One region of the Vibrio sp. Vf1514 genome, then DNA from elsewhere that is predicted to be linked to it. Evidence: predicted binding sites of a transcription regulator. Region 1 holds the regulator's gene; each other region holds the start of a gene.
The links. The regulator MetJ, encoded in region 1, represses methionine synthesis genes. The targets are predictions, from matches to a motif close to TTAGACNTNTANANGTCTAA.

Region 2: a site for MetJ is predicted at 6,741-6,760, ahead of metK (methionine adenosyltransferase). Genes of this name have one in related genera too.
Region 3: a site for MetJ is predicted at 6,843-6,862, ahead of metN (methionine ABC transporter ATP-binding protein MetN). Genes of this name have one in related genera too.

The regions. Positions count from the first base shown of each region.
Region 1 is NZ_CP197267.1:2,927,608-2,937,491, forward strand. Features, by position in the region: gene priA (primosomal protein N') at 1-2,102, opposite strand, end outside; gene rpmE (50S ribosomal protein L31) at 2,349-2,567, shown strand; gene ACS18Q_RS13630 (malic enzyme-like NAD(P)-binding protein) at 2,778-4,052, shown strand; gene metJ (met regulon transcriptional regulator MetJ) at 4,129-4,446, opposite strand; gene ACS18Q_RS13640 (O-succinylhomoserine (thiol)-lyase) at 4,664-5,830, shown strand; gene ACS18Q_RS13645 (bifunctional aspartate kinase/homoserine dehydrogenase II) at 5,830-8,241, shown strand; gene metF (methylenetetrahydrofolate reductase) at 8,519-9,406, shown strand; gene zapB (cell division protein ZapB) at 9,492-9,734, opposite strand.
Region 2 is NZ_CP197267.1:399,622-409,505, reverse strand. Features, by position in the region: gene ACS18Q_RS01970 (phosphoglycerate kinase) at 1-25, opposite strand, end outside; gene epd (erythrose-4-phosphate dehydrogenase) at 177-1,202, opposite strand; partial or broken gene ACS18Q_RS01960 (TonB-dependent receptor domain-containing protein) at 1,406-3,342, opposite strand; gene ACS18Q_RS01955 (LysR family transcriptional regulator) at 3,487-4,383, shown strand; gene tkt (transketolase) at 4,518-6,512, opposite strand; gene metK (methionine adenosyltransferase) at 6,836-7,990, shown strand; gene ACS18Q_RS01940 (DUF2189 domain-containing protein) at 8,262-9,059, shown strand; gene ACS18Q_RS01935 (SprT family zinc-dependent metalloprotease) at 9,136-9,636, shown strand; gene ACS18Q_RS01930 (endonuclease) at 9,775-9,884, shown strand, end outside.
Region 3 is NZ_CP197267.1:780,836-790,719, forward strand. Features, by position in the region: gene ACS18Q_RS03675 (tetratricopeptide repeat protein) at 1-1,785, opposite strand, end outside; gene queF (NADPH-dependent 7-cyano-7-deazaguanine reductase QueF) at 1,803-2,648, opposite strand; gene syd (SecY-interacting protein) at 2,746-3,291, shown strand; gene ACS18Q_RS03690 (Zn-ribbon-containing protein) at 3,295-4,071, shown strand; gene ACS18Q_RS03695 (MetQ/NlpA family lipoprotein) at 4,170-4,979, opposite strand; gene ACS18Q_RS03700 (methionine ABC transporter permease) at 5,045-5,722, opposite strand; gene metN (methionine ABC transporter ATP-binding protein MetN) at 5,712-6,746, opposite strand; gene gmhB (D-glycero-beta-D-manno-heptose 1,7-bisphosphate 7-phosphatase) at 6,961-7,518, shown strand; gene ACS18Q_RS03715 (MliC family protein) at 7,671-8,009, shown strand; gene treR (trehalose operon repressor TreR) at 8,082-9,035, shown strand; gene treB (PTS trehalose transporter subunit IIBC) at 9,342-9,884, shown strand, end outside.

The sequences.
Region 1 (9,884 bases):
ATCACTGAGCGACTCGGCGCCTGCAGCAGCAATTGCCAACGGAATTTACCCGCGCGTTTAGCCAAAGGCGCTGGCGTTGGGCCAAGCACCAGGCAACCCTGTTCACACAATGGATGCGCTTCCAACGTGTGGCGCACTTGGCGCAGAAAATCTTCCACAGGTTGCGATTGGTTGCCTTCGGCGCGAAACAGCGTCAAATAGGTATACGGCGGCAGTTGTGCCAATTTGCGCTCAGCGAGCGCAGTCTCGGCAAATTGGCTGTAGTCGTTGTGCAGTAATGCTTGCAGCAAGGTGTGCTCCGGATGGTGGGTTTGCAATACCACTTCGCCCGGTTTGCTCGCCCGCCCCGCTCGGCCTGCGACTTGAATAAACAGCTGCGCCAATCGCTCCGACGCGCGAAAATCGCTGCTATAGAGCGAGCCGTCGACATCCAGAAGCGCCACCAGCGTTACATCCGGAAAATGGTGACCTTTGGCCAGCATCTGCGTGCCAATCAGAATTTGATATTCACCGCGGCGAATCGCGCCAAGCGCTGACTCCAAGCTGCCTTTGCGACGTGTGCTGTCGCGGTCGATACGAATCGCTTTGTATTCCGGAAACAGCTCACTGAGCTGCGCTTCCAACTGCTCGGTGCCCACGCCGACGGTCACCAAATGGGTAGAACCACATCCCTGACACTGGTGAATCACCGGACGCTGAGAGCCACAATGGTGACAGCGAATTTCGCTGCTGTGTTGGTGATAGGTGTAATAGGCATCGCAGCGCTGACAGTTGGCGATCCAACCACATTCGTGGCACATCAGCGCCGGTGAAAAACCGCGGCGGTTGAGAAACAACAACACTTGATTGCCTTGCGACAAATGGCGGCGCATTTCGGCGATCAGCGGCGCCGACAGGCCACTTTCCAAGTACAGCCCTTTGACATCCAACACGCGGTTGGTGGTGGGTAGCGCTGTGCCCGCACGCTGCGTCAGTTGCAGATGATGGTATTTGCCGGTCAGCGCGTTGTGCAGCGTTTCTAATGCCGGCGTTGCCGACCCCAACACAATCGGCACCTGCTCCAAATTGGCGCGCATCACCGCCACATCACGGGCGTGATAACGTAGGCTATCTTGCTGTTTGTAGGAGGCATCGTGCTCTTCATCGACAATAATGATGCCGAGATCAGCAAACGGGGTCAGCAATGCCGAACGGGTACCAATCACGATGCCAGCCACTTTGTCGCGCGCAGCCAGCCAAGCATTGAGCCGCTCGGTGTCGTTCAAGCCGGAGTGAATCACCTCCACCGGCACGGTGAAGCGCTTGCGAAATCGGTTGATGGTTTGTGGCGTGAGGCCAATTTCCGGCACCAGCACCAACGCCTGCTTGCCCGCTTCCAACACCGGTTTGATGAGATTGAGGTAGACCTCCGTTTTGCCAGACCCGGTCACCCCATGCAGCAGATAACAGCCAAAGCCGCGCTGACTGTTGACTGACGCAATCGCGATTGCCTGCTCTTGGTTGAGTTTGGGTTTATCGACATCGGCTTCAACCACCTTGGGCCATGGGCGAAACTGCGGCTGCTTCTCCGTGACTTCAATCCAGCCTTTGTCTTGCAAAGTATTAAGCGTGGCACTGGACACCTCTTCATCGAGCATGATCTGATGCGCCACCGGGCCCGGCTCAAGCAAATGCATCACCTGCGCCTGCTTGACCGCGCGGCCAAAGCCTTGCATCAACTGATCGCGCCCACGTTCGGTCATGTACCACTCTTTACTGCTGGCAAAATCAGCCGGTTTACCTTTGCGCAGCGCACTCGGCATCGCATTGGCCAACGTGTCGCCGAGTGGATATTGATAAAACTGGCTGCACCATTGCAACAAGCGGTACAGCGTTTCTGGCCACACGGGCTGAGAATCGAGCACTGCTTTGATCGCTTTGAGCTGCTCGCGCGGAAACGCCGATTCCTGCGCCAACGCCGTCACCACACCGACCAGCGTCTGGCGGCCAAACGGCACCGACACACGGCCGCCGATGATCGGAAACAAATGGTTGGGGATCAGGTAATCAAATTGCTTATCCAGTGGTACCGGCAGGGCGACACGGGCAATACTTGGGCGCATAACAGTCCGTCAGCAGTCAAAAATGGTGAGAAATCACAGTCTACTGGATGCGGGTGGGAAATTCGACCCACAAATAGTGGCGAAAATAACGCCGAAAGCGGTTGATCCGGCGCGGGGGATTCATTAATATATCGCGCCTTGAAGATGCTTGGTCACCAAGGCTGAGTATCGAACAGTATCATTAACATTACGTGTGGTGTCCGACATTGATTCGGATAGCGACACGGCCTAAATTGAGGTTATCCCATGAAAGCTGGTATCCACCCAGAATACAAAGAAGTAACAGCGTCTTGCTCTTGCGGCAACACTTTCGTTTTCAAATCAACTCTAGGTAAAGACGCTCTGCACCTGGACGTATGTGACCAGTGCCACCCATTCTACACTGGTAAACAACGTGTTGTTGACACTGGCGGCCGTGTTGATCGCTTCAACAAGCGTTTCGGCGCGCTATCAAGCAAGAAGTAATTTCGACTTCACGCGAAGATTCAAAAAGGACGCTCCGGCGTCCTTTTTTCATGCCTGCAATTTCTCCTTACCGCGATCACAAAATAGCTGGTCTTATCAGATTAAATTAGTCAAGTTTTGTACGATTGACCCGCAATCCTGCCTAGGCAGCTTGACAGACATCTATTAGAATAATTCCCCTTTTCCAAAAACAATAAAGAGACCTCCCCTATGTCCGATGACAACCAAGAACTGACGCCGGAAGAAGCATTCCGCCAGCGTGCGCTGGATTACCATGCGTTGCCGATCCCAGGAAAAATTGCTGTTTCTCTAACGAAACCAGCAGATTCTGCTGCAGACTTAGCCCTCGCCTACAGCCCAGGCGTGGCAGAGCCCGTGCGTGAAATCGCGCAAAATGTCGACAACGTTTACAAATACACGGCCAAAGGCAATACCGTGGCAGTGATCTCAAACGGCACCGCCATTCTTGGCTTGGGTAACTTGGGCCCAATGGCATCCAAACCTGTGATGGAAGGAAAAGCCCTGCTATTCAAACGCTTTGCAGGTCTCGATTCCATCGACATCGAAGTCAAACACCGCACCATTGATGAATTCGTCGATACCGTCGCCAACATTGCCGACACCTTTGGCGGGATCAACCTCGAAGACATCAAAGCCCCAGACTGTTTTGAAATCGAGCGTCGCCTGATTGAGCGTTGTGACGTGCCCGTCTTCCACGATGACCAGCACGGCACTGCGATCGTGACCGCCGCTGGCATGCTGAACGCGATTGAACTGCAAGGCAAAAAGCTGGAAGAGTGCATCATCGTCTGCCTTGGCGCAGGCGCTGCGGCCGTGGCGTGTATGGAGCTGCTGATCAAGTGCGGCGCGATGCGTGAAAAAATCTACATGTTGGACCGCAAAGGCGTAATTCACACGCGCCGTGACGATTTGAACGAGTACAAACAGCTGTTCGCCAACAATACCGACAAACGCACATTGGAAGATGTGATTGCCGGGGCTGACCTGTTCCTTGGTGTATCAGGCCCGAACCTGCTGCCAGCCGACGCACTGAAGCTGATGGCCGACAAACCCGTAGTGTTTGCATGTTCAAACCCGGATCCAGAAATCAAACCGGAACTGGCGTACGAAGTGCGCAGCGATTTGATCATGGGCACCGGCCGCAGTGACTACCCGAACCAAGTCAACAACGTGTTGTGTTTCCCATTCATCTTCCGTGGCGCGCTGGACGTACGCGCGAGCGAGATCAACGATGAGATGAAACTGGCCGCGGTCGACGCAATTCGTCAACTGGCCAAAGAAGACGTGCCTGCAGAAGTCCTGAAAGCGGCCGGCGTTGATCACCTGGCATACGGCAACGACTACATCATTCCAAAACCAATGGACCCGCGTCTGCTGCCTCGCGTCGCCAAAGCCGTGGCTCAAGCTGCCGTGGATTCGGGCGTTGCACGCATCGACATGCCACAAGGCTACATGGAAGCGTAAACGCTCCTTGCTTCAAGTGAAGACAAAAAAACCTGGCTCATGGCCAGGTTTTTTTATGCGTGACGTACGTGTGCGCTTAGTCGTCGTAAGCTTCGAACTCGATGCCCATCGCGGTCATCAGCTCTTTCACTTCGGCAGGAATATCATCCGGACGGTCTTTACGCAGATCTTCATCCGTGGGTAGCGGCTGACCGGTGTATGCATGCAAAAACGCTTCACACAGCAGCTCACTGTTTGTTGCATGACGCAGGTTATTGATTTGGCGGCGAGTTCGTTCATCCGTCAGCACTTTCAGCACCTTAAGCGGGATCGACACAGTGATTTTTTTCACCTGCTCGCTCTTTTTCCCATGCTCCGCGTATGGACTAATATAGTCGCCATTCCAGTCTGCCATTGCGCACCTTCGTTGTTTGGATTCGAGTTAGTTTTTCAAAGTCCCCAATTTTAGCGGGATTTACTGCCATAAGCAAAGACATATAGACGTCTAGAAGTGTTGACGTCTTCTTTTTTGCCCAGTAAAGTGTGATGTTATTCAGCGGGGTGATCAGCGTCAGCATGCGTCACCGCCGACTTGGAAGCCAAAACATCGTCAATCAGGAAAGGAAACGCTCATGACCAATCGCAAGCCAGCGACCGTTGCGGTCCGCACGGGTATTGAATCGGACACGCAGTATCACGCTGTGGTTCCCCCCATTTATCTCTCGACTAACTATGGCTTTCCTGCGTTTGGTGAAGTGCCAAAATACGATTACACCCGCTCGGGGAACCCCAATCGTGGTTTGCTCGAACAAGCGCTGTCTGAACTCGAATGCGGCGCGGATGCAGTCGTCACCAACTGCGGTACTTCAGCGCTCAACCTATGGGTTTCTGCCTTCCTGACTCCGCAAGATTTAATCATTGCGCCACACGATTGTTATGGCGGCACATACCGTTTATTCAACACGCGCGCTAAAAAAGGTGACTTCAAAGTGCTGTTTGTCGATCAATCTGACGAACAGGCGCTGGCCGCGGCGATGGCCCAACACCCGAAACTGGTGCTGCTGGAAACGCCGTCTAACCCGCTGGTGCGGGTGGTCGACATCGAAAAAATCTGCCAGCAAGCCCACGCGGTCGGCGCGCTGGTGGCGGTCGACAATACCTTTTTGACACCGGTGTACCAAAAGCCCCTGACGCTCGGCGCTGACTTTGTGGTGCACTCCACCACCAAATACCTCAACGGTCACTCAGACGTGATTGGCGGCGTGATTATCAGCAAAGCGGCTCAGCATGCCGAAGAGCTGAAATGGTGGGGCAACTGCATTGGTGCAACGGGCACGCCATTTGATAGCTACATGACGCTGCGCGGCTTGCGCACGCTCGGCGCGCGGATGCGCGTGCATGAAGAAAGCTCCCAACTCATCCTCAACTACCTGCAAAGCCAATCGCTGGTGAAGGTCATTTACCACCCGAGCCTGCCAGAGCATCCGGGTCACGAGATTGCGAAAAAGCAGCAGGTCGGTTTTGGTTCCATGCTCAGTTTTGAGTTTGCGGGCTCGTTTGAACAACTGAAATATTTTGTCGGCAAACTCGACCTGTTCTCGCTGGCGGAATCACTCGGCGGCGTCGAAAGTTTGGTGTGTCACCCTGCGTCGATGACGCACCGCGCGATGGGCGAAGAAGCCCTCGCTGAAGCGGGCGTATCACAGCAACTGCTGCGTTTGTCGGTTGGTTTGGAAGATGCCTCTGACCTGATTGCCGATCTGGATCAGGCATTCAACAAAGCTAAGGAGGCCTTTTAATGACTCAGTCGCGTCAACTGCATAAATTTGGCGGTAGCAGTCTCGCAGACCCAGAATGTTATCAACGCGTGGCGCATATTCTGCAGGAATATTCTCAGCCCGACGATTTGGTGGTGGTGTCCGCTGCGGGCAAAACCACCAACCGGCTGATCGCGTTTCTCGATGCGTTGAATAAAGACGGTCGCATCGCGCATGAAACCCTGCAATCCCTGCGCGTATATCAAAGTGAACTGATTGAAGGCTTGTTAGAAAGCGATGCCGCCGATCGGTTACTGACCCAATTGAATGGTGAATTCGTCGCACTGGGCGAACTCACGGCGCCGCTGAGCACCGCGCAACAAGCGGCCGTGCTTGGTCATGGTGAAGTGTGGTCTTCTCGCCTGCTGGCGGCACTGCTGAACCAACTGCAACTCCCCGCTGCCGCGCAAGATGCGCGCGTGTTTCTGCGCGCTGAAAGTGGCACGCAACCCGAAGTGGATCGCGCCCGCTCTTACCCACTGCTCAAAGAAGTGTTGGCACAACACGCACATCATCGCGTGGTGATCACCGGCTTTATGGCGCAAAACGACGCAGGGGAAACCGTACTGCTCGGGCGCAATGGCTCCGATTACTCGGCAACGGTGATTGGCGCACTGGCGGAAGTCGACCGCGTGACGATTTGGAGCGATGTGGCGGGCGTCTACAGCGCCGACCCGCGTTTGGTCAGCGATGCCTGCCTGCTGCCACTGCTGCGTTTGGATGAAGCCAACGAACTGGCACGCTTGGCAGCCCCTGTATTACACAGCCGCACGTTGCAACCCGTCGCCCAAAGTGCGATGGATCTCAGCTTACGTTGCAGCTACCAGCCGGAATCCGGTTCTACGCGCATTGAACGCGTGCTGGCCTCTGGCCGCGGCGCCAAAATCATCACCTCGCTTGACGACGTGCAGCTGATCGAATTGGCATTTGCACACGGCCACACCGTTCAGCGCGCGCAACACGAAGTGCTGGAAAAACTCAAACGTGCGCAGCTTGAACCGTTGGCATTTGAAGTACAAGCCGACCAACACCACATGCGCTTGGCCTACACCGCTGAAATCGCCTCCGGCGCACTGAGCTTGCTACACGATTTGGCCATTGAGGCCGAAATCAAACTCAAAGATGGCTACGCGATGGTCGGCGCGGTCGGCGCAGGCGTCACCAAGAATGCGCACCACAGCTACGGTTTCTTCCAACAACTCAAAGCCTCGCCGGTGGAATTTGTGTGCGAAGCAGAATCGGGCTTGAGTTTGGTGGCCGTACTGCGTCAAACCGACGTTGAGCCGTTAGTCACCGGTTTGCACACGCAACTGTTTCAGGCGCAAAAACGCGTGGCACTGGCGCTGTGTGGCAAGGGCAACATCGGCTCAAGCTGGCTCAAACTGTTTGCTGAACAAAAAGATGAGCTGGAAAAACGCCACGGCATGAACTTCGAATTGGTCGCCGTCATTGACAGCCAAACTTACTGGTTCAACCCACAAGGCATCGATGCAGCCAACGTGTTGGCGCATTACAGCGATGAAGCGCTGCCAAACGATGGTCAGCAGTGGCTCAAGCAACTGGGCAACATTCAAGGCTTTGATGAAGTCGTGGTGTTGGATGTCACCGCCAGCCAAGAGTTGGCCGATCGCTATCTGGACATCGCAGAGCACGGCATGCACCTGATTTCCGCCAACAAGGTGGCTGGTTCAGCTGCGGGCGATTATTACCAGCAAGTCAAAGACGCGTTTGCCAAAATCAGCCGCCATTGGTTGTACAACGCGACCGTCGGCGCCGGCTTGCCCATCAACCACACTGTGCGCGATTTGCGTGAAAGTGGCGATGAAATCACCGCGCTATCGGGAATTTTCTCGGGCACGCTGTCGTGGCTGTTCCAGCAATACGACGGCCAAGTGCCGTTCAGTGAATTGGTCGATTTGGCGTGGCAACAAGGCTTAACCGAACCCGACCCGCGTTGTGATTTGGATGGCTCAGACGTCATGCGCAAACTGGTCATTCTGGCGCGCGAATCTGGGCTGGACATCGAACCGCAAAGCGTCCGCGTGGAATCACTGGTGCCTGAAGAGCTGCGCGCGTTGTCGCTGGATGACTTCCTCGACAAAAGCCAGTTGCTCAACGAACGCTTGGCGGAACGTCTGGCCAAGGCGCAGCGCCAAGACAAAGTGTTGCGTTATGTGGCCCGCCTCGAGAAAAATGGCAAAGCCACCGTCGGTGTGGAGGCCCTCGACAAAGAGCATGCGCTGGCGAATTTGCTGCCGTGTGACAACATCTTTGCCATCGAAAGCAAATGGTATCGCGACAACCCGTTGGTGATTCGAGGCCCGGGCGCCGGGCGAGAAGTGACGGCCGGCGCGATTCAGTCCGACCTCAACTTGCTCGCAGGTCTGCTGTAAACATGATAAAGCTCGTCAAAATGGCGAGCTTTTTGTTGTTTATTCTGTTATTAATTTCAAGGACAGAACAATTGTCGAACAGGATGGGAATGGCCGTGAATCACCGCTAACGTGCTGATAACGGTGTTGAATTCCCCTCACGATCAACATGAAAAATATTCATAATGGCAAGGTTGACATTAAAATGCATTCAAGACATTCTGTAGCCATATAGACGTCTAAACGTCAATCTTAACAGTGTTCGCGTTGTGGCATGAAGCCACAGGGAGAGAAAAAAATGGGATATACGCACGCCAGTCATATTGACGCACTAAACCAGAATATTGCTGATCTTTCAGACATCAACGTTTCGTTTGAATTTTTCCCGCCGAGCACTGCGCAAATGGAAGAAACGCTGTGGAACTCGGTGCATCGTCTCAAAACCCTGAAACCGAAATTTGTCTCGGTCACTTACGGCGCGAACTCCGGCGAACGTGATCGCACCCACTCGATCATCAAAGCCATCAAAGACCAAACCGGCCTGATTGCCGCGCCGCACCTGACCTGTATCGATGCCAGCCGCGAAGAACTAATTCAGATTGCCGACGATTACTGGCACAACGGGATTCAAAACATCGTCGCCCTGCGTGGTGACATTCCACCGGGCGGTGGCAAGCCAGACATGTACGCTTCGGACTTGGTGACGCTGCTGAAATCACGTCACGATTTCGACATCTCCGTCGCGGCTTTTCCGGAAGTCCACCCGGAAGCCAAAAGCGCCCAAGCAGACCTTCTGAACCTGAGACGAAAAGTAGATGCGGGGGCCAACCGTGCCATCACGCAGTTCTTCTTTGATGTCGAAAGCTACCTGCGTTTTCGTGACCGCTGTGTGGCGGCGGGAATTGATGTGGAAATCGTCCCGGGCATTTTGCCGGTCTCCAACTTCAAGCAGGCCTCGCGTTTTGCGGCGCAGAACCACGTCAAAGTACCGAGCTGGATGGCGAAGCAATTTGATGGGCTGGATGACGATCCAGTGACACGTCAGCTGGTCGGTGCCAGCCAAGCGATTGACATGGTGCGCATCTTGTCACGCGAGGGCGTGAAAGACTTTCACTTCTACACCCTCAACCGCGCGGAAATGACTTACGCGCTCTGCCACACGCTGGGTGTTCGTCCAAGCTTGTAAGCGACGATGAGACACAAAAAAACGCCGACAACTGTCGGCGTTTTTTATCAATTCGATATTGCGGCAAATCGCGGCAATCGGTTGATTATTCCACGTCGTCCATTTTGCCCAGCAGGTTGCGAATACGCTCTTGCCATGCAGTGTGTTCTTGTTGAATTTGTTGAGAACGTTGCTCTAGTGCTTCACGGCTCGCTTTCAGCTCGTTCGCTTCTTCGACCAGTTTCACTTTCTCTTCTTTCAGCTCTTCAACTTCCATTTGCAGTAATGCGATTGTATCAACCGCGGTTTGGATTTTTGCTTCTAGTTGTTCTAGTACTTCAAAAGACATGGTACTTACCCTTTCTTGATTCGGTTGCGGTGAACTCACTTCACTAATCGTTCCATTCTACTCAGCCAAGCGCAGAGAAACACTCACTATATTCGATATTTTGCGCTATTCGGTTAAAAAAACGGCGCAAATTGACTTCCCGCTTACTTT
Region 2 (9,884 bases), 660 kb from region 1:
GGTCAGTCATCTTGATTACAGACATGGTTTGTCCTCTCAAATATTCAAAGAAAATAAAAGTTTTCGTCAACTCGGCACTCCGGCCGAGCCTGTCAATTCTTAAACTGCTTAAGATATGGGGACTGGAATATTTATTTCAATGCAAAAAATAAATATTTTCCCCAAGCGGGTGGCGACTACTTTGCTGCCTGCATTGCCAACGCGGTATCAAGCATACGGTTCGCAAATCCCCACTCGTTATCGCACCAGACGAGCATTTTTACCAACTGCCCGTTACTCACTCGAGTCTGGCTTCCATCCACAATCGCGCTGTGCGGATCGTGATTAAAATCGATGGAAACGAGCGGCGCTTCAGTATAGTCAACAATGCCACTCAATGTACACTGAGATGCATTCACTATGGTTTGATTTACGTCATTAACTTTCACATTTGTATTGATCGTAACACTTAAATCCATCGCAGTGACGTTTACTGTTGGAACTCGCACGGAAATGGCTTCAAATTTGTTTGAAAATTTCGGAAAGATTCTTTCAATCCCTTTATGCAACTTAGTGTCTACAGGGATGATCGATTGGCTGGCTGCACGTGTGCGACGTAAATCGGTGTGGTAGGCGTCGATCACTTGTTGGTCATTCATCGACGAATGAATGGTGGTGATGGTGCCTGAGTCGATACCAAATGCCTCATCGAGCACTTTGATGATCGGCACGATGCAGTTGGTGGTACACGACCCATTCGACACGATGTGCTGATCGGCCGTGAGCGTGTCATGGTTCACGCCATAAATAATGGTGTTATCCAAATCAGCCGCCCCCGGATGCGAAAACAGCACTTTGCGCGCGCCGGCGTCCAGATGCTGCAGGCCATCGGCTTGAGAGCCAAATACGCCGGTGCAATCGAGCACGATGTCGACGTCCAGGTCACGCCATGGCAGCAGTGGGATCTCCGACAGATGCAGAATACGAATGCGGTCTAAATCTCCATGCTCATGATGCACGTAAATGTGCTCCTGATCATGACTGATTTTCTTGCCAAATCGGCCGTGGGTGCTGTCGTATTGCAGCAGGTGCGCCATCGCCTCTGGCTTGGCCAGCTCATTCACGGCCACCACTTTGATGTGCTGATTTTTGCCACTCTCGTAAACGGCCCGAAGAACATTCCGGCCAATGCGTCCGAATCCGTTGATCGCCACTTTTAACATGGGTTCATTTTTCCTTATGGTTTATCCTGACGATGGTAACGAGAAACGCCCCCTGATTCACGTAAAATTCCTAACTATTTCTCTCGTGTCTCCCCTCGGTTACACCCTACGATACGTAACCTGAGGCCAATAAAAAAGCCCTCACCAAACGGTCAGGGCTTCGAATCAGCCGATAAGGCCAGCAACAGTGTCGTCAGTGCAGATTAGAACGCCACGTCCAGACCGACCCAGTAACGACGGCCATCTTCCACGTAGCCGTAGTCTTCGTACGTCACGTCTTCATCAAACAGGTTGTAGATCGCCGCTTTGACGCTGGTGTTGCTGGTCAGCGCGTAGGTGATCCCCGCATCCACAAAGGTGTAAGACGGTGCCGTCAGCGTATCACGCGTGCTCGCAGGCTCTGATTCTTTGCCATGGTACGTCACTTTCGCCCAGCTGCTCATCAGCTCGGTGGTTTGCCAGTTTAACTGGGTCGTGAACAGGTGTTTTGGCAACTGTTCCAGTGGCATGCCCGCGTAATCGCCAGTTTTTTGTTTGGAATAGGTGTAGGTGTAGCTACTCTTCCAATCCCAATCATCGCCCAGAGGCAGATCCAACGACGCTTCCACGCCGCGCGTTACCGCTTTGTCAACGTTGGTGTAGTAACGCGGCGCACTGCCCCATTGGTTATTGCCTTCACTACAGATGCTGTCAGGACATGTCACCGCCGAGATCTTGTTTTTGAAATCGTTGTTGAACAGACCAAGCGATGCTTGCAGGCCTTGCTGACCGTTGTAGATCAGGTTGATCTCTTCACTCACGGACGTTTCTGGATCCAGATTCGAGTTCCCGTGAATGTTACCGCCACGGCTGACAGAAACCCAGTCATCACTGGCTTGACGCAGATCCGGCGCTTTAAAACCAGTGGAGACACCGCCTTTCAGGGTCCATGCGTCGTTGATACTCCATACGGAATATACCCGCGGACTAAAGTGCGACCCGTAATCTTGGTTATAATCGTAACGACCGCCAAAGGTCAGCGCGACCGTCTCCAACACGCGCCATTCATCTTCCATAAACAGCGCAAATTGCGAGTTATCCAACTCAGTCACGCTGCCGCCGGTGTTGCCCGTCAAATCTTCCAGTTCCGATTTTTCACCTTGAATACCGATGCTCAACGTGTTGTTGGCAAACGGGGTGACCAACACCGATTTCGCCAGCGTATTGGTCAGCGTCATTTCGCGCGATTCGTTGTCGCTTTGCTCATACTGAATGTAGCTATCAGAGCGTCCAATGCTGCCCCAGTTCCCTTTGTGGCTCAGTGCAAATGACGTGCGATTGTATTCACCCAAGCTTTCATCATCACCGGTGGTCACTGATTTGCCCGGCGTGCCTTCGCGTTTTTGCTGGGTAATGTCTGCACTGAACGCAATCTCTTGATTGTCACTCAATTGATAAATCAGCTTTGAACCGATACTGCGCAGGGTTTTGTCTTCAAAGCCGTATTCGATGTTGTCTTCATCACGATGTTGATTCTGGCCATACACTTGCAGAGAAAGAGAGTCGGTCAGTGGACCTGACGCAAAGAAGTTCACATTCTGCTCGTCGCCAGACGCGCGATCTTCCTGAATCACCGTGCTTAATTGCACTTTGCCCGACCAGTGTTGACCCGCTTTCTTGGTGATGACGTTGATCACGCCGCCCATCGCTTCTGAACCGTACAGTGTCGACATGGGCCGCGAATAATTTCAATCCGTTCAATCGCTTCCAGAGGTGGTAACCAAGCCGATTCAATGCCTGCACCATCGCTGTTTGGTCGAGTTTGGCGAGACGACAGGCGCTTACCGTCGACCAGAATCAAGGTGTATTTGGATCCCATACCGCGAATGCTGATGTCTTTGGTGTCGCCACCGCCAGTCACCACCACACCGGGAACGGTGCTCAACGCATCCGTCACATCGCGATAGTAGCGCGACGACAACTCTTCTTGCGTCAGCACCGTGACACTCGCCGTCGCATTCGTCACGACCTGCTCATACCCCGCCGCCGTGACGACGATTGTTTCGTCCGCTTTCACACGTTCTTCTGCATTCACCTGGGCAGAAACCATCAAGCCAAAAGCCACGGCCAACGCAACTTTAGATGGATTCACTCTGGACATGAACCACTCCTTTAAATGATAATAATTATTAATTTCAGGAAGGCATTATTCATAAATTGTCGGCGTAGAAAAGGTTCACAAATGGAATAGTTGGGACCGTTTTTGGAACAAGGCGTCGAATTTTTATCCAAAGGTAAGTCATCCATGCAGGATCTCAGTGCGGTGCGTGCGTTTTATGCACTCTGCCAACATAAAAGCCTGACTGCGGCAGCAAAATCGCTGGAGCAACCCAAATCCACCCTCAGTCGCCGCTTGGCGCAACTCGAAGAGGATCTCGGTCAGGCGCTGGTCGCCCGACAAGGGAATCGCCTCACGCTCACCAAAGCGGGTGAGGTGTTTGCCGCCTATTCCGAACAACTGATCGAACTGGCCAATCGCAGCCAAGAAGCGCTCCACGAGCTCAATACTCAGGTCAACGGCGAGATGACGTTGGTGGTGCATCCCAACCTGACTCGAGGCTGGTTAAGCCGCGTGTTAGACAGCTTCATGCAAGCCCATCCGCAGTTGAAAGTGCGCCTGCACAGCCAATTTCAACACGGGGATGGATCGCTCGATCCGGATCTGATTATCTGGATTGGCGATATTGCGCCAGCGGGTTATCGCCGAGAACAGCTTGGTTTGTGGCGCTATGCGGCCTACGCGTCGCCCCAATATTTGAGTGACCATTCGCATCCGACGCATCCCAGTGAGCTGAGCGATCATCCTTGGATCGACTTGATTGCTTTTCGTCAAGACGCCTTAACGCTGCATCATGCCGAGCATGGGCATTACGTGCTGCCCGCGTTAGAAAGCCGCTTACAAAGTGACAATCTGGTGATGCAAATCGATGCAATCGCCAAGGGCCGCGGGATAGGCTTGTTGCCCACCTGGGTGGCGAAAGGGTTTGAAAGAAGCCATCCCGGTAGCCTAGCGCCGTGTCTGGAAGAGTGGTCTTCCGACCCCACCAGCATTCACTGCTTCTATCCGATTGGCCGCCATCCATTGCGGTTACGGCTGTTTATTGATGCGCTGCGCGCTGCGCGCCCGGACGAGTGGCAATAACCACGCGCGGCTCATGTCACCGAATAACCACTGTCACCGCGCGAAAACCACCCTTCATCGCCAAATCAAAGGGTCACAAGATCAAAAAAGCCCCGCTCAATGAGCGGGGCTTTTGGTGTGCGAAATGCTTGAGCTTATGCCAGCAGTTCTTTGGCAGTGTTCACGACGTTTTCAGTGGTGAAACCGAACAGTTTGAACAGCTCGCCAGCCGGCGCAGATTCGCCAAAGGTAGTCATACCGATGATGCGGCCACCAAAGCCAACGTACTTGTACCAGAAGTCGGCAATGCCAGCTTCGATCGCGATACGAGCAGTCACATCTGCTGGCAGTACGGATTCACGGTACGCAGCGTCTTGTTTGTCGAATGCATCGGTCGATGGCATCGATACCACGCGCACTTGCTTGCCTTCGGCAGTCAGTTGCGCAGCAGCTTCCACCGCCAGCTCGACTTCAGAGCCAGTGGCAATCAGGATCAGCTCAGGTTTGCCTGCGCAATCTTTCAGGATGTAGCCACCTTTGGTGATGTTCGCCAGTTGCTCGGCATCACGGGGTTGCTGCGCAAGGTTTTGACGCGAGAAGATCAGCGCAGTTGGCGCGTCTTTACGTTCAATTGCCAGTTTCCAAGCCACGGCTGATTCAACTTGGTCACATGGACGCCATGTGTTCATGTTTGGCGTCAGGCGCAGAGAAGCGATTTGTTCAACCGGTTGGTGCGTTGGGCCATCTTCACCCAGACCAATCGAGTCGTGCGTGTAGACTTGGATGTTTTGAATCTTCATCAGCGCAGCCATACGCATCGCGTTACGCGCGTATTCCATGAACATCAGGAAGGTCGCGCCGTAAGGCACGAAACCGCCGTGCAGTGCGATACCGTTCATGATGGCGGTCATACCAAATTCACGTACGCCGTAGTGGATGTAGTTGCCTGAGAAGTCGCTTGCTTCCAGCGATTTCGAGCCAGACCACATGGTCAGGTTTGACGGTGCAAGGTCGGCAGAGCCGCCCATGAATTCTGGCAGCAGTTTACCAAATGCTTCTAGTGCATTTTGCGATGCTTTACGTGACGCAATGTTTGCTGGGTTCGCTTGCAGTTCAGCAATGATCGCGCTGCTGGCTTCTTCCCAGTTGGCTGGCAGTTCACCGGCTACGCGGCGTTGGTATTCTGCAGCTTCTGCTGGGTAAGCAGCTGCGTAAGCAGCAAATTTCTCATCCCATGCTGATTCTTTGGCTGCGCCAGCTTCTTTGGCATCCCACTCTGCGTAGATGTCGGCTGGGATTTCAAAGGGTGCGTATTCCCAACCCAGGAATTCACGCGCGGCTTTGATTTCGTCAGCACCCAGAGGAGCACCGTGACAATCGTGTGAACCGGCTTTGTTTGGTGAGCCGAAACCGATGATGGTTTTGGTACAGATCAGCGTTGGGCGCGGGTCTGCTTTTGCTGCTTCAATCGCTGCGTTGATGGCGTCTGAATCGTGACCGTCAACTGCAGGAATCACATGCCAACCGTAGGCTTCAAAGCGTTTTGGTGTGTCGTCTGAGAACCAGCCTTCTACGTGACCGTCGATCGAGATGCCGTTGTCATCCCAGAATGCGATCAGTTTGCCAAGGCCCAGTGTGCCAGCCAGAGAACACGCTTCGTGTGAGATACCTTCCATCAGACAGCCGTCACCCATGAACACATACGTGAAGTGGTCAACGATGTCGTGGCCCGGTTTGTTGAATTGTGCTGCCAGTGCTTTTTCAGCAATCGCCATACCCACAGCATTGGTGATGCCTTGGCCCAGTGGACCTGTGGTGGTTTCGATGCCCGGCGCGTAACCGTATTCTGGGTGGCCTGGGGTTTTTGAGTGCAGTTGACGGAAGTTTTTCAGATCGTCAATCGACAGATCGTAACCGCTCAGGTGCAGCAATGAGTAAATCAGCATAGAGCCGTGGCCGTTCGACAGCACGAAACGGTCGCGGTCTGACCATTTTGGGTTTTGTGGGTTGTGGTTCAAGTGACTGCGCCAAAGTACTTCAGCGATGTCAGCCATACCCATTGGGGCACCCGGGTGGCCAGAGTTAGCTTTTTGTACACCGTCCATGCTCAGTGCACGGATTGCGTTAGCCAGTTGTTTGCGAGAAGACATGTCAGCTCCTAAAGCGATAAGCGAAGTAAAGGTATCCGAAAATTGAATGGCCAATATTGTCGCAAAGCCCTTTCGGCACTGCAAACCTTTTGCTGGCGATTTGTCCCATTTTTGCAATGTTTTGCAACAGATTGGGGGATAACGGCTGAAATAAACCATTCACCAGGCAAACGTTTGGCTATGAGATAGAATAAAAAAGAGCTTGTAATTTGAGCATTCAAAACTAGAATAGACGTCTAGATGTAGAAACGCCTACATATTGAACGATTTTGCAGAGTAGCGGCCTCCCCCGCTACTCTTTTGATTATAGAATTGGAGCTATCATGGCTAAGCACTTGTTTACTTCTGAATCGGTATCAGAAGGTCATCCAGATAAAATCGCAGACCAAATCTCTGATGCGGTTCTAGATGCCATTTTGGAACAAGATCCAAAAGCACGTGTTGCTTGTGAAACTTACGTTAAAACCGGCATGGTAATGGTCGGTGGTGAGATCACAACATCAGCGTGGGTGGATATCGAAGAGCTGACTCGTGAAACGGTACGCGAAATTGGTTACATCCATTCAGATATGGGTTTTGACGCCAACTCATGTGCCATCTTGAACACCATTGGTAAACAGTCTCCAGACATCAACCAAGGTGTTGATAAAACCGATCCGAAAGAGCAAGGTGCCGGTGACCAAGGCATCATGTTCGGCTACGCCTGTAACGAAACCGAAGTGCTGATGCCAGCACCGATCACTTACTCTCACCGTTTGGTTGAGCGTCAAGCGAAAGTCCGTAAAGACGGCACGCTACCTTGGTTGCGTCCGGATGCAAAATCACAGGTTACCTTCCAATACAACGATGGCAAAATCGTGGGTATTGATGCAGTGGTTCTGTCGACTCAGCACAGCGATTCCATCTCGACTGCAGATCTGCGTGAAGCGGTCATGGAAGAGATCATCAAACCGGTTCTGCCAGCAGAATGGTTGAGCAAAGACACCAAATACTTCATCAACCCAACCGGTCGTTTCGTGATCGGCGGTCCAATGGGTGACTGTGGTCTGACAGGTCGTAAGATCATCGTGGATACCTACGGCGGCGCAGCACGTCACGGTGGCGGTGCGTTCTCAGGTAAAGATCCATCAAAAGTAGACCGTTCAGCGGCTTACGCAGCACGTTATGTTGCGAAAAACATCGTTGCAGCGGGCATGGCTGATCGTTGTGAGATTCAACTGTCTTACGCAATCGGTGTAGCGGATCCAACGTCTATCATGGTAGAAACGTTCGGTACTGAGAAAGTGTCTCACGACATCATCATTGCAGCGGTACGCCAGTTCTTCGACCTGCGTCCTTACGGTCTGCAAGAGATGCTGAGCCTGCTTCAACCTATCTACAAGAAAACAGCGGCATACGGCCACTTCGGTCGCGAAGAGTTCCCTTGGGAAGCGACCAATAAAGCGGCTGAACTGCGCGATTTCGCTGGCCTAAAATAAGCCACACGAATACTGAAAAAGCCCTTGTCACACGACAAGGGCTTTTTTATTGCCCGCAGTTCGATAACACCCCGCAATGTGTACAAAATTTGTGCAATCCATTTGTATTTTTGAGACTCGTCATCAATAGTTAATAAAGTGTTAATGAGACCACTACAATGACGCCTCATTGACGAAAGCAACACCACACCGCGTTGCGGCGCAGCAGGTCAGTTGTCGCGAGCATCGCATGCTGAACACTTTTCTCTGCCACCTCGATCAAGGAGGATGTATGCCTCGGACGGTTAACCCTTCTGACTTCGACCAGAAAAACAAAGAAGTCAGCCCACAGGAGTACGCCCGCACGCTGCCGTGCAACACGATCAGTGTGTCGACTCCATTTCACTGGCTTGCGCTTGGACTCCATGACTTCATTCGCATGCCGCTCATCAGTGCCTTTTACGGGGTGTGCTTCATGGCCGCCGCAATTGGCATTGTGCTGCTGGTGCAATGGCAAGGCACCCATCTGGTGATCCTGCCAAGCTTGGTGGTCTATATGCTGATTGGTCCCTTCTTGTCGCTCGGTTTGTACGCCGCCAGTTGGGAACGCGAAAAAGGCCACACCGCCGGTTTGCTGCACTCCATCAAAGCGATTACACGCAACTCCAGCTCACAATGGGCCTTTGCGGTGATGTTGGTCGTTGCCATGATTTTCTGGATGCGCATTGCCGCGCTGCTGCACGCACTCTATCCGTCGGTGCAAGGCGCACCACTGACCGACTTTCTGCCATTTTTAGTCATCGGCTCGTTGGTCGGTTTTGTCATCGCCTGCATCATTTTCAGTATCTCAGCCTTTTCGATTCCACTGATGATGGAACGCCGCGTCGATGTCATGACCGCCGTATTTACCAGCTTTAACGCGGTGAAATCGAACATTCCAGCCATGATCGTCTGGGCGGGCATCATCTGCGGTGGCATCCTGATTGGCTTTGCCACCTACGGCATTGGCATGTTGTTTACCATGCCGATTCTGGGATACAGCACGTGGCATGCGTATCACGCAATTATTAAAAAGAAACACAACACTTAAGGTCTCCAACCTGACATTGCAATTGGTGTTATGATTGCCTCAACCCTGTGTTGAGGCTTTTTTTTGGAGAGTTTTCTTGGTCGATTTTGAACTGCAATATCGCGCCAAAGCGCAAATTCAACGATGTATCGACATCGCATCCCGTCACTTTGGCCGGAAGTTTTCTATGCCCGAACTCAGTTTTCGTCTGCGCGGTAAAGTCGCAGGCAAAGCCTATCTGCAACTGTGGGAAATTCGCCTCAACCCCGTGCTGTTTACCGAAAACCGCCAAGCATTTCTCGATGAAGTGATTCCTCACGAAATCGCTCATTTGATCACGCATGCCGTTTATGGCCGAGTCAGACCGCATGGCGCAGAATGGCAACATGTAATGACGCAGGTCTTCGCCATTGCAGCCAACACCACACACCGCTTTTCGGTGGCCTCGGTGCAAGGAAAAACGTTCGAGTATCTGTGCGCCTGCAATCGTTACCCGCTATCCATTCGTCGCCATAACAAAGTGCAGCGTCACCAAGCGGTGTATCGCTGTCAGCAATGCCATCAAACCCTGACGTTTACCGGCCAACAGCTGTCGTAATCGGCAACCTGCGCCTCGTGCGACAGCAGGAATCGTAACCCTTCGAACCAAACACGCCAGCTTCTTGCAACCGCGTGCTAGATTTCAAATTTTTGAGTGATAGACTGAGAAAAATCATACTAAAAACAGTCTTTACTTATGTTTCGTTTTCGCTTGTTACTCACTGGCAGCCTGTTATTGGCCGCCTCTTTTGCGTGGGCGTCCGCGCCCGCTTCGTTTTCACAGGCCAAAAGAGAGGCCGTGAAGAT
Region 3 (9,884 bases), 1.0 Mb from region 1:
TTCCAGACCAGCGCTGTAGCCGTGTTGCAAGTACATGTTGCGCAGGAACGGAATGTCGATCATCGCAAAGCGCAATCGATCGTTGAGTGGTTCATGGATCAATTCCCCCACGTGCCACTGTTCGTAGTTTTGACTGCTGCGTTCTAGTGAAGAGAGCAGCTTGGAGTTGAGCATACGCAGGTTGTGTAGGCGCGAGCGCGAGTGAGTGTAAAGGTTACTGCTGAGTTCATCGATTTCATCGCGCTGGCGCTGAATCACGTAACCGCGACGCAGTAGCAGTAAGAAGAAGATCGAACTGGCCACGAACAGCGCAAACGCGATTTTTTGGAACTTGCTGTATTCACGCTGAGTCTCTTGCAGCTCTTTTTCCTGACCGACCAAATGCAGTGTCTGCTCTACGAACTCTTTTTGCTGGCGGAATGCATCTTCACTGATCTGATTGAGTTTTTCTTGGCGGATCTGCGCAATGGCATTGCTCTGTTTGACGTTTTCCAGCGCATTGGCATAACGGCCTGTCTGTTCATAGCCGAGCGACAGCAGCCGGTAGGCGTTCTCTTCAATTGCTAAATCGCCCGTTGCTTGGCCGATGCTGAGGGCTTGTTGCGCTTGGGAAATCACTTGCTGGCCCTGATTCTGATGGTAAGCCAATCCAGCGTTCAACAAGCTAGCTCGCCCTTTGAGACGCGGAATGTCGGTGTAGCTGAGCAGCTCTTCTGCGCGCGCCAAATACTGCTCGGTCAGTGGGTAGTTGAACAGTTGCAAATAGGTCGCGGCAAGGCTGAGGCGCACTTCGATCACGCTTTCAATGTCGTTGCTGCTGCTCTCGTGGTCAATCACGTTGAAGTAGTGTACCAGCGCCAAATTGTACTTGCCTTGCTGGTAATAGACATCGCCCATGCGTTTTAACACCGCTGCCAGTGCCGGTGACTTGTCGTAGTTATCGTAAAAATCGGCGGCCTGCGAGAGATGAACCAGCGCTTTGTCCAGCACGCGGCGTTCAAAGAACAGTTGGGCCAGCAGGGTATTGGTTTTGGCCAGCAGGGCGCTGGCGTTACTTTCCACCGCGCCCCAGTAAGACATCAAAAGTTCGGACAAGGCAAGGTTGTAGAGTTCGTGATTGAGGTAATGTTTGCCGACCACCAAGTGGTATTCAATTTGCGGCTTTTTCGATTGCAAGGCATCGATGTAGGGTTTGACTTGCGCAAATAGGCGATTGGCCAATTCGAGGTCATTGGCTTGGGAGGCAATCTCGGCGCGCAGCATCGTCATTTTGTAATCGATGCCTTTGGCGAGGTGGTCGGAATTTTTGATCGCTTCGTATTCTTTGGCAATGTTGCGTAGCGCTTCGCGTGCTTCGCTGGTGTTGCCGTTGTAGCGCCATTGCAAGCGCACATCAAGGATCTCGACTTCCAGTTCCAAATACGGCAACTGGTATTTCTCCGCCAATTCCTGCGCTTCATCCAGCAACTTGAACGCTGTTTGTTGATACCCGAGGTTAAACTCGGCTTTGGCAAGAATCTTCAACGCATCAATCGTACTGCCGGGCGTGCGCACCCGGCTGTCGGTTTCATCGCGTGAAATGGTGGTTGGACTGGTCTCGGCTTTATCGGCCAACTTGCGTTGGGAGAGATATTCCGTGGCCAGCGCTTTGGCTTGCGCTGGAGAAATCTCAATCAAACCATCGGCTTCGTTCAGGGTAGGTGACGAATAGATGGTGGCGTAGGTCCAGGTTGAAAATGAGAGCAGAGCCAAACCAAGCCAGTGCTTCCAGCGAAGAAATGTCATCCTGTCGAGCATCCTTGTTATTGACGAGCCATACGTTGATTGTGGCTCGGAGCCGCCTGCTCAGTTGAGCGATACGGGTTGATATCCAGACCGCCGCGACGGGTGTAGCGAGCCAGCACCGTTAAGTGCTCTGGGTGGCAGTAGCGGGTGATGTCGGTAAAGATACGCTCAACGCACTGCTCATGGAACTCGTTGTGCTCACGGAATGACACAATGTAGCGCAGCAGCGCTTCGCGATTAATTTTCGGCCCACGGTAAGTGATTTCTACGCTGCCCCAGTCGGGCTGATTGGTTATCAGGCAGTTGGACTTCAGCAGGTGGCTGTGCAGCGTCTCTTCAACAACGTCATCGCTGGTGGCATCGGCAAGTAAGGTGTCGTCAAATGCGTAGCTGGTGATGGTGATGTCCTGATCGTCGATGCAGTCTCCTTGCATGGTCACAATCGGCTGCGCGGTATAGGCCGCTAGCGGCTTGACCTCGACATGCACGGTTTCACCGGCGCACGCGGACAAATCGTGTTGCAGGCGAGCCTGAACGTCTGCCCAGGTTGAGAAGCGCGTCTGGTTAAAACTATTGAGGTAAAGTTTGAACGATTTCGACTCGATCAGGTTGGCGCTGGTGGCTGGAATCGCGACTTCGCCGATCGCCACTTGTGGCAGGCCATTGTCGTTGAGCCACGACAGCTCATACAGCGTCCAGAGGTCACAGCCCAAAAACGGCAATGTGTCTCCCAAGTGCAGATCGTTGCGGTTTAGGCTACGTGGAACCGGCTGCAAAAGGGAAGGATCGTACTGGTTTGCGTACTCGGTTTTTTTCCCCAGGGTTAAACCCGCCAGCTCTTTTGCGTCAGAATATTTGCTCATACTTTACAGTGAATTCGATTAGAATAACCGGAATTCTACGCAATACCGTCGCGTGTGTCATCTGGCAGGCGCGACTAACCTAACTATGGAGAACGTCATGGCTCACTCAGTGGTTGAAGCCTTATTCTCATTCAGCCAGCGCTACTTAGATGCGGTTCAGCATGCCCATCAACAATTGCCGTATAACGATGAGTTGATCGACTGGCCATCACCATGTGTGGTCGAGGCGCTGGAGGACCGCGTGTTTTGGCAATCTGTGCCGCGTACCCCTGCTGCTGATTTGGCCAATGTGGAACAAGGGATTGAGCTGACGTTGCAGCAAGACATTGCCCCGTTTTATGGCGCACAATTTTCGGCAGACATGCCCGCGCGTTGGCGCGGCCGTGAGTTGACCTTGTTACAAGTGTGGAGTGATGCGGATTTTCAACGCCTGCAAGAGAACATTCTTGGCCATTTGGTGATGCAGCGCCGCCTCAAACACAAACCCACCGTGTTTATTGCGACAACGGCCGATGAGATGACGGTGATCTCGATCTGCAACCTGACGGGCAACGTGATTCTGGAAAAATTAGGCACCACGCAACGTGAAGTGCTGACCGCCGATGTGGTCGAGTTTTTGAATCAATTGGAACCGGTGGTGTAATCGATGTACGTGGTTGAACTTCAATTTGAGTGTTTTGACAACACCACCATCAGTGCCGTCGACAAAGCCATCAATGGGTTGATGGACGCGCTGCGTTACAACGGTCAAGTACTGGGACGCGAGTTTCCGATCATTTTGGGGGAGGGCGAGTTTTATGTGCGCGCTGTGTGCCCGGAAAAAGAGAGCTTGCACCCAAGCCATCACTCCGATTTTGTTCAGGTGTGCATCAATCGTTTAGCCGATGCGAGTCTGCTGGCGCCGAAAGTGCGTTTGCTGGGGCGTGATATTAACTCTGAAGAAGCGGCTGAAGTGGAAACACCAAGCTGGCAAGTGCTGTACACCACTTACGTGCACACCTGTTCGCCGCTGCGCAGTGGTGAGACGCTGCTGCCTATTCCGCTCTATCGCAATGAACCGACGCTCAACGGCGACCATAAATCCGTTATTAAATGGCAAACCGAGTGGCAAGCCTGTGACGAAATTCAGATGGCGGGCGGCTGCAAGGCCGAGTTCGCGGCGCTGCATGAAATTTGCGATGTCGATAGCGACTTGTTTCGTCGTGGCTGGGACTTGCGTGGTCGGGTGGAATATTTGACCAAGATTCCGACCTACTACTATCAATACCGCGTCGGCGGTACCAGCTTGGCGGATGAGCAAGCGCGCAAATGCCCGAAATGCGGTGGTGAATGGTTACTAGATGAGCCGCTGCATGACATCTTCCATTTCAAATGCGATACGTGCCGAATTGTCTCAAACATCTCTTGGGATCATTTGAAATAGCCGCGGTATTCGGCAGGGCATACGCCTAAAATGACCGCAACAAAAAAGGTTGGCCTAAGCCAACCTTTTTTATGGGTTTCACCGTGTCAAGGATGGGATTACCAACCTTTAACTGCGCCACCTTGGAAGATGTCTGCCGCGGCATTTGCCACTTCATCCGTTTGGTACGCTTTCAGGAAGTTTTGTACGTTTTCGGCGTTCACGTTGTCTTGACGCGCAACCAGCAGGTTCACGTATGGTGACTCTTTGTCTTCAACGAAGATGCCGTCTTTTTCTGGCGTCAGGTTGAGTGAGCTGGCGTACGTGGTGTTGATGATTGATAGAGCAACGTCATCCAGAGAACGTGGCAGTTGCGCTGCATCCAGTTCAACAATTTGGATTTTCTTTGGGTTTTCGACGATGTCACGAACGGTAGCCAGCAGGCCAGCATCAGCACGCAGTTTGATCAGGCCTTGTTTTTCCAGCAGGATCAGAGAACGACCAAGGTTGGTTGGATCGTTTGGTACTGCGATGCGCGCGCCATCTTGCAGCTCATCAACTGATTTGATCTGTTTGGAGTAACCTGCGATTGGGTACACGAAGGTGTTGCCCACGATCGCCAGTTTGTAGCCACGGTCAACGATTTGCTGATCGAGGTAAGGTTTGTGTTGGAATGCGTTAGCATCAATTGAACCATCATCCAGCGCGGCGTTCGGTGTAACGTAATCCGTGAACGTCACCAGTTCCACATTCAGGTTGTATTTCTCTTTCGCAACTTTCGCTGCGACTTCAGCAACCTGCGCTTCAGCACCGGCGATCACACCAATTTTTACTTTGCTGTTGTCAACGGCTTTGTCACCACAGCCAGCCAGCACAAGTGCAGAGGCAGCAGCGGCAATGGTTAGTAAACCTTTCAGGCTCAATTTCATGATATTCTCCTTGTTATCAAACTTCTAACGTATCTGTGTTGTATTTTTTAAAGATAATGAACGGGTTATTTGTGATCGACGCGACGAACAAACGCATCGCCGATCGATTGAATAATTTGTACCAGTACAATCAGCATCACCACGGTCACAGCCATGATGGTGACATCATAACGGTGGAAACCGTAACGAATTGCCACATCCCCTAGGCCGCCGCCACCAACGGTTCCCGCCATGGCTGAGTAACTCACGAGGGTCACCAAGGTGATGGTTACGGAGTTCAAAATGGTTGGCATTGCTTCTGGGAGCAGCACTTTGGTGATGATTTGCATTGGGGTTGCGCCCATCGATTGCGCCGCTTCAATCAAGCCGGTTGGGACTTCCAACAACGCCCCTTCAATGAGACGCGCCACAAATGGGATGGCGCCAATAGTCAGCGGTACGATCGCGGCGGTTGTCCCGATAAAGGTGCCCACCAACATTTTGGTGACAGGAATAATGGCCACCATCAAAACCAGGAACGGCACGGAGCGACCAATGTTCACAATCGCGCCCAATACGTTATTCAGTTGAGTGTTCTCCAACAAGCCACCTTTTTTGGTGGTGTGTAGAATCACGCCCAACGGAATGCCTAACGCAAAGCCGACAATACCAGCGACGGCAACCATGTAAACGGTTTGCCATGTGGCCATCAAAAGTAGGTCGCTGTTGAGTGATAACCAGCTGCTGATCGTATTAAAGGACATAACCAAGCACCTCGACTTTTACATTGTGGTCACGGAGATATTGCATTGCTGCGACGTCATCATTTTGATTGCCGTAGATTTCGGCCACCATCATCCCGAATTTCACGCCGCCGGCGTAATCGAGATCAGAACTCAGAATGCTGACATCAATATTGAATTTACGCGCGATTTGCGACATGAGCGGCGCATCAACGGTGGCGCCAGTAAACTCAAGGCGCACCAGCGGGTAGCTGCCTTCGACACGTTCTGCATTCAGGCGCGCTTGGTAATCATCGGGAATCGACAGATCCAAGGTTGAACGAATGAATTGATGCGCCAGTTGTGTTTTCGGGTGCGCAAAAATGTCGCCTACGCTGCCTTTTTCCACCAACTCACCGTCACCGATGATCGCCACTTCGTGACAGATGCTCTTCACCACGTCCATTTCGTGCGTGATCAACAGCATGGTGATGTTCAGCTTGCGGTTGATCTCTTTGAGCAGTTCCAAAATCGATTGTGTGGTTGCAGGATCCAGCGCACTGGTGGCTTCATCACACAGCAACACTTTGGGGTCAGACGCCAAGGCGCGCGCAATCGCCACGCGTTGTTTCTGGCCGCCACTCAAATTGGCCGGGTAGGTGTCGCGTTTGTCGGTCAGGCCTACCAGCGTTAGCAGCTCAGAGACTTTACGTTCAATGTGTTGATCATCTTTGCCTGCCAATTCCAATGGCAGCGCAATATTGCCAAATACGGTGCGAGACGAGAGCAAGTTAAAGTGTTGGAAAATCATGCCAATATTACGGCGAGTTTCCGACAATTGTTTGGACGTCAGTTGCGTCAGGTCAACCCCATCAACAATCACGCTACCGCTGGTTGGCGTTTCCAACATGTTGACACAACGAATGAGCGTACTTTTCCCTGCACCAGAAGAACCGATAACACCGAAAATCGTACCTTGTGGAATATGAAGATTGATGTCTTTCAGGGCATGAATTTCTTTGTGGCCTTGCAAGAACACCTTATTGACGTGACTAATTTCAATCATGTAATAACCTGTGCAGGGATAGCAGTATAAAATTTTGAACTCTCTCTCACTTAGTAGAGGATGCTATGGGTTATCGATGGGCAAGTCAATAGATATTTTTACGTCTAGACGTCTAAACGGGTTAAGTGATGAGGCGGTTAAGTAATTAGATAGTGATGAAAGAAATAAAGCGTGCAATAATTCTCGGCACACTACGTTATTTGAGAGCATTATTTTGGCTAAACCTGCTGTGTTTTTGGACCGTGACGGCGTGATCAACGTTGACCACGGCTATGTGCACGATGAGCACGATTTTGAGTTTATCGAAGGCGTTTTTGAAGCGACGAAAAAGCTGCAGGAGATGGGTTACCTGTTGGTTCTGGTGACCAACCAATCCGGCATTGCTCGCGGCATTTTCAGTGAGGATCGCTTTCTATCTCTGACACAATGGATGGACTGGAATTTTGAAGACAATGGCGTTGAGTTTGATGGCATTTACTATTGTCCGCACCACGCAGAGCACGGTGTGGGCAAGTACAAAGAAGATTGTGACTGCCGTAAGCCAAAACCGGGGATGTTTATCTCGGCGCGTGACTTCCTCAAAATCGACATGGCCAAATCGGTGATGGTCGGTGATAAAGCCGAAGATTTGATGGCGGCAGACGCTGCGGGCGTGGGCACCAAGATTCTGGTTCGTACTGGCAAACCGATCACCGAAAAAGGCGAAGCGCTGGCGACGACGATATTAGAGAGCCTGCGTGATGTGCCCGCCTATTTGAGCGCACATCGTTAATGTCTTCAAAAGGTCGCCATCGGCGGCCTTTTTCCTTTCTATCAATCGGCTGTCTATGCTTGTAAGAACGACTTAACCACCTGTGCGTCAGAAGCACCGCGCCACCTGCGCGCGACTGACGTATGGCCTCACGTGATGAAAAGGAGAGGGATATGTTGGTTCGATTGACGTTCGTATTACTTGGTTTGAGTGCGCTGCTGACCGGATGTTCTTCCTCAAGCGGCAGGGCAAACGATGACACCTATGGGGCTTTCTTTCATTATCAATGTGATGACGCCGCATCGTTTGATGTGGCTTACGCCGCCAAACAAAGTGCCATGTTGCGGTTGTCGGATCACAGTTATCGTCTGATGGAGGTTGCGGCAGGCTCCGGCACCAAGTACATTCTGGATGACCATTCGACCGAGGCCAACCCCATCACGCTGTTTACCAAAGGTGATGCGGCAAGGTTAGAGGCCAATGGGGTCATATACAAAAACTGCTGGCGATAACGCTCGCTGGTCAGTGCCACTTTTCGGTGTGCGGCGACGCTGCCGCACCCGCTCTCAACATTAGTAGTCGTTATGGGTAAGAAACTCACTATTCTGGATATTGCAAAGCTCTCGGGAGTCGGTAAATCGACGGTTTCACGGGTGCTGACCAACGATCCCAAAGTCAAACCAGAAACGCGCGCCAGAGTCGAGCAAGTGATTGCCGAGCATGGCTACGTGCCATCGAAATCGGCCCAGTCGATGCGCGGGGGCAGCCAGAAAGTGGTGGGCGTCATCATCTCACGTCTTGATTCTCCCTCAGAAAACCGTTCGGTCAGCAGCATGCTGCAAGTGCTCTACAGCCAGGGGTATGACGTGGTGATCATGGAGAGCCAGTTTGATCGCGATAAAACTCGCGATCACCTCGATGTGTTGGCGAAACGCCATGTCGATGGGGTGATTGTGTTCGGTTTTACTGGCCTTGATATGGCGGCGTTGGTGCCGTGGCAACACCGCGCGGTGGTGATTGCGATGGACTCGGCGTCGGTGTCATCCATCAACTACGATAACCGAGGGGTGATTCGTCAGGCGATTGCGTTTTTGCAGCAGCAACATCGAGTGAATATCGCGTTTATCGGCGTCAATCCGAGAGATAAAACCACCGGTGAGATGCGCCTGCAAGCCTACTTAGATTGGTGTGAGGAACAAGGAAAAACGCCGATTTATCAAACGGGTGAACTGCACCATGAGAGCGCCTATCGTTTGGTGGACGAGGTGCTGACCGACAGCACTCAAGCGATTGTGTGTGCCAGCGATACCATCGCTATGGGCGTCATCAAACGATTACAGGAACGCCAACGCGAAGATGTGATGGTGACTGGTGTCGGCGGTAATGAACTGTTGTCGTTTCTGTTTCCCAATGTCTACAGTGTCGATCCCGGATATCGCCAAGCGGGCGAACAGGCCGCGAAACTCCTTATTCAGCATTTGTGCGGTGAAATTGACGAATGCGTGCATCTGACCCAAAGCCCCGCGACTGCGGGTTAATCCGCGATGCGGTTGTGCTCGCGTCGTGAGCGGGCGAGCACAACCTAGATAAGTAAGGTCGCAAACCGCGGCGTTCTTTCGTCTTCCTTTCTGTCTTGGTCGTCCGTGGGTTGTTTCATTCAGCGGACGTTGCCAAGATCGCATTTTTCACTCGGATCACTGCGCGCTTTGTGATCATTTTCAACTTGTGGGACTGTTCCCATTTTTCGTCATGATGAAGTATGTCAGTATGCTCGCAATTGTATGGGAATGTTCCCATTTTAAATGAACTATGATAATAAATGGATCAATAGGGTGGACGAGGATATGAGTAAGATAGCGAAGCAAGACGTTGCGCGTCTTATTGAGCTGGTCGGTGGCAATGAGAACATTGCCAGCGTAACGCACTGCCTGACACGGCTGCGTTTTGTGCTGAATGAGCCGAGCAAAGCAGACATCAAGCAACTGGAAGCGATGAGTTTGGTGAAAGGCTGCTTTACCAATGCTGGCCAGTTTCAGGTGGTGATTGGCACCGAAGTCGATGCCGTCTACAAGGTACTGCTTGAACTGACGGGGAAAAGTGGTGCGTCTAAAGATGAAGCCAAGCTCGCGGCGCGTCAGAACATGAACATGCTGGAGCGTGGCATTTCCCATTTGGCTGAAATTTTTGTGCCGCTGCTGCCTGCCATCATTACCGGGGGGTTGATTCTCGGTTTTCGGAACGTCATCGGCGACATTCGCATGTTCGATGGCAAAACGCTGGTGGAAATCAGCCAGTTTTGGGCCAGTGTCCATTCCTTCCTGTGGTTGATTGGGGAAGCGATCTTCTTCTTCCTGCCGGTCGGCGTGTGTTGGTCGACGGTGAAAAAG